One region of the Hoeflea phototrophica DFL-43 genome, then DNA from elsewhere that is predicted to be linked to it. Evidence: riboswitches for the same ligand, from Rfam matches in the RefSeq annotation. Region 1 holds a riboswitch; the other holds the start of a gene.
The links. Region 1 has a riboswitch for cobalamin ahead of HPDFL43_RS15305 (CbtB domain-containing protein). Riboswitches for the same ligand answer to the same signal wherever they lie in the genome.
Positions count from the first base shown of each region.

Region 2: linked by a shared signal. The riboswitch ahead of bluB (5,6-dimethylbenzimidazole synthase) and the one ahead of HPDFL43_RS15305 (CbtB domain-containing protein) in region 1 are both predicted to bind cobalamin.

Region 1 covers NZ_CM002917.1:3,228,371-3,233,721, reverse strand. The annotation lists gene HPDFL43_RS15310 (cobyric acid synthase) at 549-2,015, shown strand; cobalamin riboswitch at 2,066-2,443, shown strand; gene HPDFL43_RS15305 (CbtB domain-containing protein) at 2,494-2,673, shown strand; gene HPDFL43_RS15300 (CbtA family protein) at 2,686-3,399, shown strand; gene cobU (bifunctional adenosylcobinamide kinase/adenosylcobinamide-phosphate guanylyltransferase) at 3,407-3,931, shown strand; gene cobW (cobalamin biosynthesis protein CobW) at 3,936-4,994, shown strand; gene cobN (cobaltochelatase subunit CobN) at 5,018-5,351, shown strand, end outside.
Region 2 covers NZ_CM002917.1:2,909,760-2,915,110, reverse strand. The annotation lists gene HPDFL43_RS13815 (alpha-D-ribose 1-methylphosphonate 5-phosphate C-P-lyase PhnJ) at 1-123, shown strand, start outside; gene phnK (phosphonate C-P lyase system protein PhnK) at 123-947, shown strand; gene phnL (phosphonate C-P lyase system protein PhnL) at 952-1,659, shown strand; gene HPDFL43_RS13800 (DapH/DapD/GlmU-related protein) at 1,656-2,270, shown strand; gene bluB (5,6-dimethylbenzimidazole synthase) at 2,281-2,961, opposite strand; cobalamin riboswitch at 3,012-3,208, opposite strand; gene phnC (phosphonate ABC transporter ATP-binding protein) at 3,389-4,240, shown strand; gene phnD (phosphonate ABC transporter substrate-binding protein) at 4,333-5,238, shown strand; gene phnE (phosphonate ABC transporter, permease protein PhnE) at 5,307-5,351, shown strand, end outside.

The DNA.
Region 1 (5,351 bases):
ATTTCAGGGTCCGGACGGCCTTCGCATTTTGGGCTTTGTTCAGCGATCAACCCCACTGGATCTTGCTCAAAGCGCCACAACGAGAAAAGGCCGAACGGTTTGTCCGTCCGGCCTTGTGTGCAAATGTGGAACGCCGCATGAAATGGGCGTTGATATGTCAGTTCAGCCTGCCGACGAGGTCCGGATAAGGTTGTTGACCAAGCTGCGAAGCGGGCTTTTGGGACCCGTTTTTTCAGAGGGAAGCACGTTGTTCCAAGCGATTTGCACGCCGTTGGCGGAATTGAATACGTAAAGCATCGCGATGTCCTTCCTCTTGTCTGGCCACTGTCTGTCGGTGGGTTCGGTTTGAATGTCTCGATGGTGATCACCATCTGCCGGTGCTCTAGGCTTATTGGGTCTGCTGAGCTGCATTGAATACGCCGCGGCGTGTCGCATTTCAGATGCCGGAGACAAAACTTTCTCCAGTTTTGGGAATGTGATTAAGCGGCGGTTAACAAACGGCCTTTTTGCCCTTTTGCGGGCCGGTTGCGGGTGCTATCGAACAGGATATGACAAGGGCGTTAATGTTTCAGGGGACAGGCTCGGATGTCGGCAAAACCGTGCTGGTTGCGGGGTTTTGCCGGCTTGCGGCGAATCACGGGCTGAAAGTGCGTCCGTTCAAGCCGCAGAACATGTCCAACAATGCAGCAGTGGCCGATGACGGCGGTGAAATCGGGCGGGCGCAATGGTTGCAGGCCATGGCCTGCCGGACGCCAGCGAGCATTCACATGAACCCGGTCCTGCTCAAGCCGCAGTCGGAAACCGGCTCCCAGGTTGTCGTCCAGGGCAAGGTCACCGGCCACGCTCGCGGGCGGGATTACCAGACTCTCAAGCCCAAACTGATGGCGGCGGTAATGGACAGCTTTGGCCGCATAGGCGAGGACGCCGATCTGGTGCTGGTGGAGGGGGCTGGCTCCCCCGCCGAAATCAACCTCAGGGCGGGCGACATCGCCAATATGGGATTTGCGACATTGGCCAAGGTGCCGGTGGTGCTGGTGGGCGACATCGACCGTGGCGGCGTGATTGCATCCATCGTCGGCTCGCACACGATCCTGCCCGATGCCGACCGGGCAATGATTGCGGGCTACCTGATCAACAAGTTCCGCGGCGATGTGAGCCTGTTTGACGACGGCATCTCGGCGATCGAGGGATTTACCGGATGGCCCTGTTTCGGCGTTGTGCCCTGGCTCAAATCCGCAGCCCGTCTGCCGGCAGAGGATTCGGTGGCGCTCGAACGGCTTGTTCGTGGCAAGGCAGGAGCGCTCAAGATCGCGGTGCCGGTGCTGTCGCGGATCGCCAATTTCGATGATTTCGATCCGCTGCGCGCGGAGCCCGATGTGGAGCTGGTGTTTGTCAAACCCGGCGAGCGTCTGCCGGAGGATGCCGGGCTGGTGATTCTGCCCGGTTCGAAATCCACCATCGGAGACCTTGCCGATTTCCGCGGTCAGGGCTGGGATGCGGATCTTCAGGCGCATCATCGCCGTGGCGGGCGGATCATCGGGATTTGCGGCGGCTACCAGATGCTTGGCCGCATGGTGCGTGATCCGCTGGGTATTGAAGGCGCAGAGCCGGCCGCCGAAGGGCTCGGCCTGCTTGATATCTCGACAGAAATGGCGCCTGAGAAAACGGTTCGCAACATCGCCGCACGATCCGCACAAGGCGATCTGCCGCTTGAGGGTTACGAGATCCATCTGGGTGTCAGCCAGGGCCCGGACTGCGCCCGGCCGATGACCATTCTCGACGGACGGCCCGATGGTGCGACCTCGCCGGACGGTCGCGTCTCCGGGACCTATCTTCACGGGCTGTTCGGTTCGGATGCCTATCGCGCCGAATTGCTGAAGAGTTTCGGACTGACCGGTGGATTGCTGAACTACCGCGAAGATGTCGATGCGGCGCTCGACGATATTGCCGCGGAACTGGGCCGTTTGGTTGGATTTGAACGGATCATGGAGGCCAGCGGCGTCATTGGTCGTTGATGGACGATCTGAGGGCGCAATCGAGATTGACACCCGGCGGGCCTGTGCCTATCACTTGGGTCTCGAATGGTTCCAGGGATGCAAGTTGTCTCTCCGGATCAAAAGGGAATGCGACGGGATGGACCCAAGCCGGGCATCCTTATCGCAGCCGACCCCGCGACTGTAGAGCGGTTAGGCAAATGTCACCGGTTCGGGACGCCAGGGTGACGGGGGAACAATGGTGTTTGCCTGTGATCTGAACCAACCAAGCCGGGGAAAGCCACTGACGTGGCGGCATGATCAATCGGCGCGGACGCCTCTTTGTCTACGAATCGTCCCGTTTTCATGACCGCCTCAAACGTCGGGAAGGCTGGCATTTGCTGTTGTGCGACTTATCTGGTTGCACAGAACCCGCGAGCCAGGAGACCTGCCATTCGCACCGGTTGAGAGCCGGACCTTTGGAAGAGGTGTTCTTCCGAAGCCATTCACGGAGGTTGTCATGGCTGTTAAGACTGAAACGCTTTCACTGACCGATCGCATCGGCGCACGTACCGTTGCCGGATTGATGGCACTGGTCATCGGTTCCATTCTGGTGTTCGGAGTTGGCCTGGCCAATTCGCAGACGCTGCACGACGCGGCGCACGACACCCGGCATTCCTACGGCTTTCCCTGCCACTAAGGGATTGATCTCATGATTGTCAGGTTGCTCCTGGCGGCTCTTGCCGCCGGGCTTATCGCCGGTTTGGTGATGACGCCCGCCCAATATGTCAAAACCATTCCGCTTATCATGCAGGCAGAAGCCTATGAGAATGGCGAGGCTGGTCACAGCCATGGCGCTGCTGAAGCAGAGGCCAGCCATTCCCATGATCATGGCGAAGGCGAAGAACAGCTCTGGTTTGGCCGTTTCGGCAATACGATTCTCGCCAATCTGGTCGCCGGTGGCGGCTTTGCCCTGATGCTGGCGGCCGTGGCGCTTCTGACCGGGATCGAGTTTCCCGCCGGACGTGAAGCCTTGATGCGGGGCTTGTTCCTTGGCGCCGGTGCCTGGTTTGCAGTCCAACTCGCCCCCTCCTTCAGCCTGCCGCCTGCGGTGCCCGGGTTTCCCTATGCGGATCTCGGTGATCGCCAGAGCTGGTGGATGATCACGGTCGCTCTGACGGGACTTGGCCTTTGGCTGATCGCGCTGAGACCGGAGATGATTGCCAAGGCGGTTGGCGTTGTGCTGATCGCTGCGCCGCATATGTGGGGCGTGCCCGTGCCGGAAGACATCTACAGCGAAGTTCCCGCCTATATCGCGTCTGCCTATGCCGCGGCATCGTTGGCGACCACACTGTTTTTCTGGCTGTTGCTCGGTGGCCTGCTCGGGGTTTTCCTGTCGCGGGTTCCCCGGGACGCAGAGGCGTGACGGGGGCGTGAGCGGCAAACTGCCAGCGGTGACGCTTGTGCTCGGCGGCGCACGCTCGGGCAAGTCGGCCTTTGCCGAACGGTTGGTCGAGGCGGCCTCGCCAATGCGGTTCTATCTGGCGACCGGTCAGGCCTGGGATGAAGAGATGCGCGCGCGGATCTCAACGCACCAGGACCGGCGCGGGGCCGGATGGGAAACCGTCGAGGCTCCGGTTGAGCTGGCGGAAGCGCTTGCTGACGCGGCGCGCGCCGACCGCCCGGTGCTGGTTGATTGCCTGACGCTGTGGGTGACCAATCTGATGCTCGGCGAACATGACATTGATGCGGCCTTTGAACGGCTCGCCAAAACACTGCCGGGCCTCAAGGGGCCGGTGGTTTTCGTTTCCAACGAGGTTGGCCTCGGCATCGTGCCGGACAATGCCATGGCGCGCGCGTTTCGCGATCATGCCGGCCGCCTCCACCAGACAATCGCGGGTCTGGCCGATGAAGTCCATTTCGTCGCTGCCGGTCTGCCGCTCAAGATGAAGGGTTAGAACCATGAACGGGTCCAAGATTCCCGCCACCGTAATCACCGGGTTTCTCGGTGCCGGCAAGACCACGCTGATCCGCCACATGCTGGCCAATGCCAATGGCAAACGCATTGCGCTGATCATCAACGAGTTTGGCGATCTGGGTGTGGATGGCGATGTGCTCAAGGGTTGCGGCGATGAGGTCTGTTCGGAGGACGACATCGTCGAGCTGACCAATGGCTGCATCTGCTGCACCGTGGCCGATGATTTCATCCCGACGATGGAACAGCTGCTGGCGCGCAAGAACCGGCCTGATCACATCGTCATCGAGACGTCCGGCCTTGCGCTGCCGCAGCCGCTGGTCGCCGCTTTCAACTGGCCCGGGATCAAGACCCAGGTGACAGTCGATGGGGTTGTGACCGTGGTCGACAGCGCTGCGGTGGCGGCCGGACGGTTTGCCCATGATCATGACAAGCTCGACGCACAGCGCCAGGCTGACGAGGGGCTTGATCATGAAAGCCCGCTTGAGGAACTGTTCGAAGACCAGCTCACGGCCGCGGATCTGATCGTGCTCAACAAGGCTGACCTGATCAGTGCGGAAGAGCTGGAAGGCGTGCGCAGCGGGATTTCCGCACACATGTCGCGCAAACCTGCATTCGTGGAATCGCGGCAGGGTGAGGTGGCGCCGGAGGTTCTTCTGGGGCTTGGCATGGGCACGGAAGACGACATCGCCAACCGCAAGTCGCATCACGAGCTTCACCATGAGGACGGCCACGAACACGATCATGATCATGACGAGTTCGAGAGCTTCGTCGTGTCGCTGGGACCGGTCGCCGACCCGGCAGCCTTTACCCAAGGCCTGGTCACGCTGATCCAGACCCACGACATTCTTCGGCTCAAGGGCTTTGCCGATGTTGCCGGCAAGCCGATGCGGCAGGTGATCCAGGCCGTGGGCAGCCGCATCGACACCCATTTCGACCGGCCTTGGGCTGCCGGCGAAACACGCGAGACACGGCTGGTGGTGATCGGGCTTCATGATCTTGATGAAGCCGCAATCCGCGATGGTCTGTCCCAGCTTTCAGGCTGAGGCAATAAGGAGGCTCCGTCCCGATGCATCTGCTGGTCGCGCAAAAAGGGGCGTTGAGCGATGGTGACGAGGCCGTTGACCTCGGCCAGTCTCCCGGCGATATCCTGTTCCTGAGCGCCGCCGACACCGAGCTTGCGAGCATTGCCGGCGCGCGTCAGGCGTCGGGCTCCATGGCCTGGCGGCTTGCCAGCCTGAGTGATCTCAAACACCCGATGTCGGTCGACACCTTCATCGCCCGCATGGCGCCGAAGGCGAGGCTGGTGGTGGTGCGGGCGCTTGGCGGGGCAAGCTATTTCTCCTATGCGCTGGAAAGCCTCCGGGCTGCTGCTTCGACGTACGGCTTCAAGCTTGCGGCGC
Region 2 (5,351 bases), 320 kb from region 1:
CGGATGTTCGTGTGTTCGGACACCGATCATTGCGAGAGCCGCAGAGCCGAAGGCCACCGCGGGGTGATGCTGGGCAGTGAGCTCCCGGCCGATGACGCTGATAGCCGGAAGGAGAGCCTGTGATGGCGATGGCAGATTTTTATGATGATCACGACACTGTGGCGGCTGCCACAGCGGACCAGCCATTGCTGTCGGTCGACGGCATCACCCGGGTCTATGGCGACCGGATCGGCTGCGCCGATGTGAGTTTCGATCTCTGGCCGGGCGAGGTGCTGGCGATTGTTGGCGAATCCGGCTCTGGCAAGACCACGCTTCTCAATTGCATTTCCTCGCGGCTGACGCCCACCTGCGGCACGGTGAACTACCGCATGCGCGATGGCGCAAGTGCCGACATCTACAAGATGGCGGAGGCCGAGCGGCGTTTTTTGATGCGCACCGACTGGGGCTTTGTCCACCAGAATCCGATTGATGGCCTGAGGATGACGGTCTCGGCCGGCGCCAATGTCGGCGAACGGCTGATGGCGATCGGGGACCGGCATTACGGCAACATCCGCGGAGCTGCGATCGAGTGGCTCGAGCGGGTCGAGATCAATGCGGACCGGGTCGATGACCAGCCGCGCGCTTTCTCCGGCGGCATGCGCCAGCGGCTGCAGATCGCCCGCAATCTGGTCACCAATCCGCGGCTCGTTTTCATGGATGAGCCGACCGGCGGGCTCGATGTTTCAGTGCAGGCGCGGCTGCTTGATCTGTTGCGAGGGCTGGTTTCCGATCTGGGGCTCGCCGTGGTGGTGGTCACCCACGATCTCGCTGTGGCACGGCTCCTGTCGGACCGGATGATCGTGATGAAGGATGGCCGGGTGATCGAAGCAGGCCTGACCGACCGGGTGCTTGATGACCCGCGCGCGCCCTACACGCAGCTTCTCGTTTCCTCCATTCTTCAGGTGTAAGCCGATGACCTCCCTTCTGATTGCATCCGAGGTTCACAAGACCTTCGTCATGCACATGCGCGGTGGTGTTGAACTGCCCGTCGTTGCCAATGTCTCCTTCTCGATGAACTCCGGGGCCTGCGCCGTGCTTGGCGGACCTTCAGGTGTGGGCAAGAGCTCGATCCTGAAGATGCTTTATGGAAATTACGGCTGCGATGGCGGGCAGATTCTGGTGCTGCACAATGGCAAGCATGTCGATATTGCCTCGGCCAGCCCACGCAAGGTGCTTGAGATCCGCCGCGATACGATCGGCTATGTCAGCCAGTTCCTGCGTGCGGTCCCGCGGGTGTCCGCCCTGGATGTCGCTGCCGAGCCGCTTCTGGTGCGCGGCGTGGCGCGCGAGGAGGCCCGCGACCGTGCGCGCGTGCTGTTTGCCCAGCTCAACCTGCACGAACGGCTCTGGTCGTTGCCGCCGGCCACCTTCTCCGGCGGTGAGCAGCAGCGCGTCAACATTGCCCGCGGCTTCATCACCGACCATCCGGTCCTGCTGCTCGACGAGCCGACAGCGTCGCTGGACGCGGCCAATCGCGAGGTTGTGATCGAATTGATTGCCGCCAAGAAGGCTGAAGGTGCCGCGCTCCTGGGGATCTTCCACGATTATGATGTGCGCAACGCGGTCGCCGACCAGGTGATCGACGTTTCCGCATTCGCAGCCGGAAAATCTGCCGCATGACCAAGTTGTCTGAAGCTCCGCTGGTTCACGCCACAGCGAAGATCGTGGACTCGACGCTTGGCCGCTACACCGAAGTCGGTGCCGGGTGTACGCTGTCGCACTCGACCATGGGCGACTATTCCTACTGCGTCGACAACACCCAGATCGCCTATGCGACCATCGGCAAGTTTGCCAACATCGCCAGCCATGTGCGGATTTACGCGAGCATGCATCCGATGGACCGGGCTTCGCTGCATCATTTCAGCTATCGCTCATCGTGGTATTTCGATGGTGAGAGCGACGATCAGGCGTTCTTTGATTGGCGCGCCGGGCAGGGGATCACCATCGGTCATGACACATGGATTGGTCATGGCGCGGTGGTGATGCCGGGGGTGACGATCGGCAATGGCGCAAGCATTGGCGCCAATGCGGTGGTCACCAAGGATGTGGCTGACTTTGCCATTGCGGTTGGCGTTCCGGCCCGCACGATCCGGCAACGCTTTTCCGATGACGTCGCCTCCCGGCTTGATGCGCTTGCCTGGTGGGACTGGGAGCATGACAAGCTGCATTCCGCGCTCAAGGACTTTCGCGCACTGTCGGCCGAAGAGTTCCTCGAGCGCCACGGCGGCTAGAACCCTTGCCTTAAGTCTTTCCACGCCAGCCTTCCTCGAAGATCAACTCGTCGAGCGGCAGCCGGCGGTTCCAGCCTTTGACCTGCAGTTCGGGGCGCTCATAAAGCTCATCGACATAGCCCAGGCAGAGATAGGCGACGATCTCGATCCGCTCAGGGATGCCGAGGATGGTTTTGAGATCGGCGTCATGAAAGATGCTGACCCAGCCCATGCCGATGCCCTCGACGCGGGCTGCGAGCCAGAGGTTCTGGACCGCGCAGACGGTGGAGTAGAGATCCATATTTGGATTGTGGGTCTTGCCCAGGATCACGTCGCCGCCTCGTCCACGGTCGCAAGTGATGCAGATGTTGAGCGGCGCCTTGCGGATGCCCTCGAGCTTAAGAGCTTTGTAGTCTGATTGCCGTTCTTCCGGGAACATCCGGGCGGCCTCATCGTTTGCGCGGCCAAATGCATCCGCAATTCTGTTGCGCACCGGCTGGCTGCGGATGGTGATGAAGTTCCATGGCTGCATGAAACCGACCGAAGGCGCGTGATGGGCCGCCTCGAGCAGCCTCTTCAAGACATCATCGGGAACAGGTTCGGGCAGAAACTGGTCGCGAACATCGCGTCGGGTGAAAATGGCCTTGTAAACGGCGTCGCGTTCACTGGCGAGGAACGGCTCGGCTCTGGCCAGCCCAGATGTCTTCGGCATTGTTTGATCCCCAACAATCCGTGAAAACCCGGCAACGCCGTCCACGCGCTGCTAGGCTATGACATCTGGCCGGTCTTCTGACTTCGGATCATTTGGCAGGCGCGCCTTCCCGGATTTCCCAGTGGCCCGGGGGTCCCAGTGACGTTTTGCGCTTGCCATCCCCGTTACAGCGTTGGGCACGTTCCGGTCTTGCACCGAATTCCCGATTCTCCCGCTTTTGGCGGACACCAGATTGCTTCATTGGTGCATGGCCGGGGCCGTGATGCAAGGCCGGAAATGCCCGATTTCCAAGGATTTCCCCCGATCAAGAAGGGGCTCTGTGGATCGTTACAAAACTGACATCAAACCGACATCGCAGCTTCACATGCCTCCGATAGTCCACCTTGCAGAAACTGCTAAATCCGGATTGCCGCAAAGGACATTGATTATGCTTGAGTTGACCGAAGTGACGCGTCGTTTTGGCGTCAACACCGCAGTCGACGCTGTTAGCCTGTCCATTCCCGAGGGGCAGATGGTTGGCATCATCGGTCGCTCGGGCGCCGGAAAATCCACGCTCCTGCGCATGATCAATCGGCTGACAGGGGTCAGCGACGGAGTGATTTCGCACTCCGGACGCGTGGTTTCGACCCTGAGCGGCCGTGAACTCAGAAGCTGGCAGCGCGATTGCGCGATGATCTTTCAGCAGTTCAACCTGGTTCCCCGGCTGGATGTGGTGTCGAATGTCCTGCATGGCACGCTCAACATGCGGTCGACTTTCTCGACGATGTTCAACCTGTTTCCCCGCGAAGACATCCTGAGGGCGATCTCCATTCTTGAGCGGCTTGGAGTCGCCGAGAATGCGCCGAAGCGCGCCGAGGCGCTTTCGGGCGGGCAGCAGCAGCGTGTCGCCATTGCCCGTGCGCTGATGCAATCCCCGAAACTGATCCTCGCCGACGAGCCGATCGCATCGCTTGATCCGCTCAATGCGCAGATTGTGATGGACGCGCTGCGGGACATCAACAGGCAGGAAGGCATCACGGTGGTGACCAACCTGCATACGCTCGATACCGCGCGCAACTATTGTGAGCGCATCATCGGGATGGCGCAGGGCAAGGTGGTCTTTGACGGCAAGCCTGATGCGCTGACCACCGAAGCCGTTCGCGCCATCTACGGATCGGGCGCCGATGGCGAAGAAATATCCGAATCCATGACCTCGACGAGCCTGCGGGCCCAGGGCCGCCCCGCCGATGTCAAGGCGCGAACCAATGCTTCGGGCGAAGTGGTCCTGGAGACAACCTGACCCGGAAGGTTCGTCAGTCCGGCCAGCGAATGCAATCCGGCATCATCCCTTTCGCCTGCCCCTTCTAACAACCCTCGAACGGAGACAATCCTATGATGAAAACAATCCTCGTGGCGGCAACTGCCGCACTTCTGTCCACAAGCGCATTCGCACAGGACGCGATCACCGAATTCCGCATCGGTATCCTCGGCGGCGAGAACGCCCAGGATCGCCTGACTTCGAACGAATGCCTGCGCGCCTATGCCGAGGAAGCCCTCGGTGTGCCTGTCAAGCTGTTTACCCCCGCTGACTATGACGGCGTGATCCAGGGCATGCTCGGCGGTTCGATCGACATGGCCTGGCTCGGCGCATCGTCCTACGCCAAGGCCTATCTGACCGATCCCGAGTCGGTCGAACCGGTGCTGGTCAAGACCAACCTCGACGGCTCGTTCAGCTATCATTCGATCGGTTTTGCCCGCAAGGAGAGCGGCATCACTTCGCTGGACGACATGAAGGGCAAGACCTTCGGATTCGGTGACCCGAACTCGACCTCCGGCTACCTCATTCCCTCGATCGAAATTCCGCAGGCAACCGGCGCTTCCATGGAAAGCGGCGATTACTTCGGTGAAGTCAAGTTCACCGGCGGCCACGAGCAGACCATCGTTGCCGTTGCCAATGGTGAAATCGACGCCGGCGTCACCTGGGCAGACGGCCAGGGCAACTGGGAAGACGGCTACAATTCCGGCGCTCTTCGCAAGGCCACGGATTCCGGTCTTGTCGACATGAACGAGATCGTCCAAATCTGGAAGTCGAAGCCAATCCCGGAAGGCCCGGTCACGCTGCGCAAGGCACTCCCGCAGGACGTCAAAGACACGGTGACCGAACTCGTCGGATCCATGCATGAAAAGGATGCGCAGTGCGCCTACAACATCGCCGCTGGCGAGACCGCAGGCTTCAAGCCGATCACCCACGAAGCCTACGAGACCATCGTTGCCGTTCGTGAAGCCAAGACCAACTAAGGCTCTTGCCAAACAGTCGCGGGGAGCCATCCGGCTCCCCGCTTTCTATTCGTGAAGGATGCCCGCCGATGAGCGACATGACTGCACAGCAGGACGGCTCGGCCGCTTCGAAG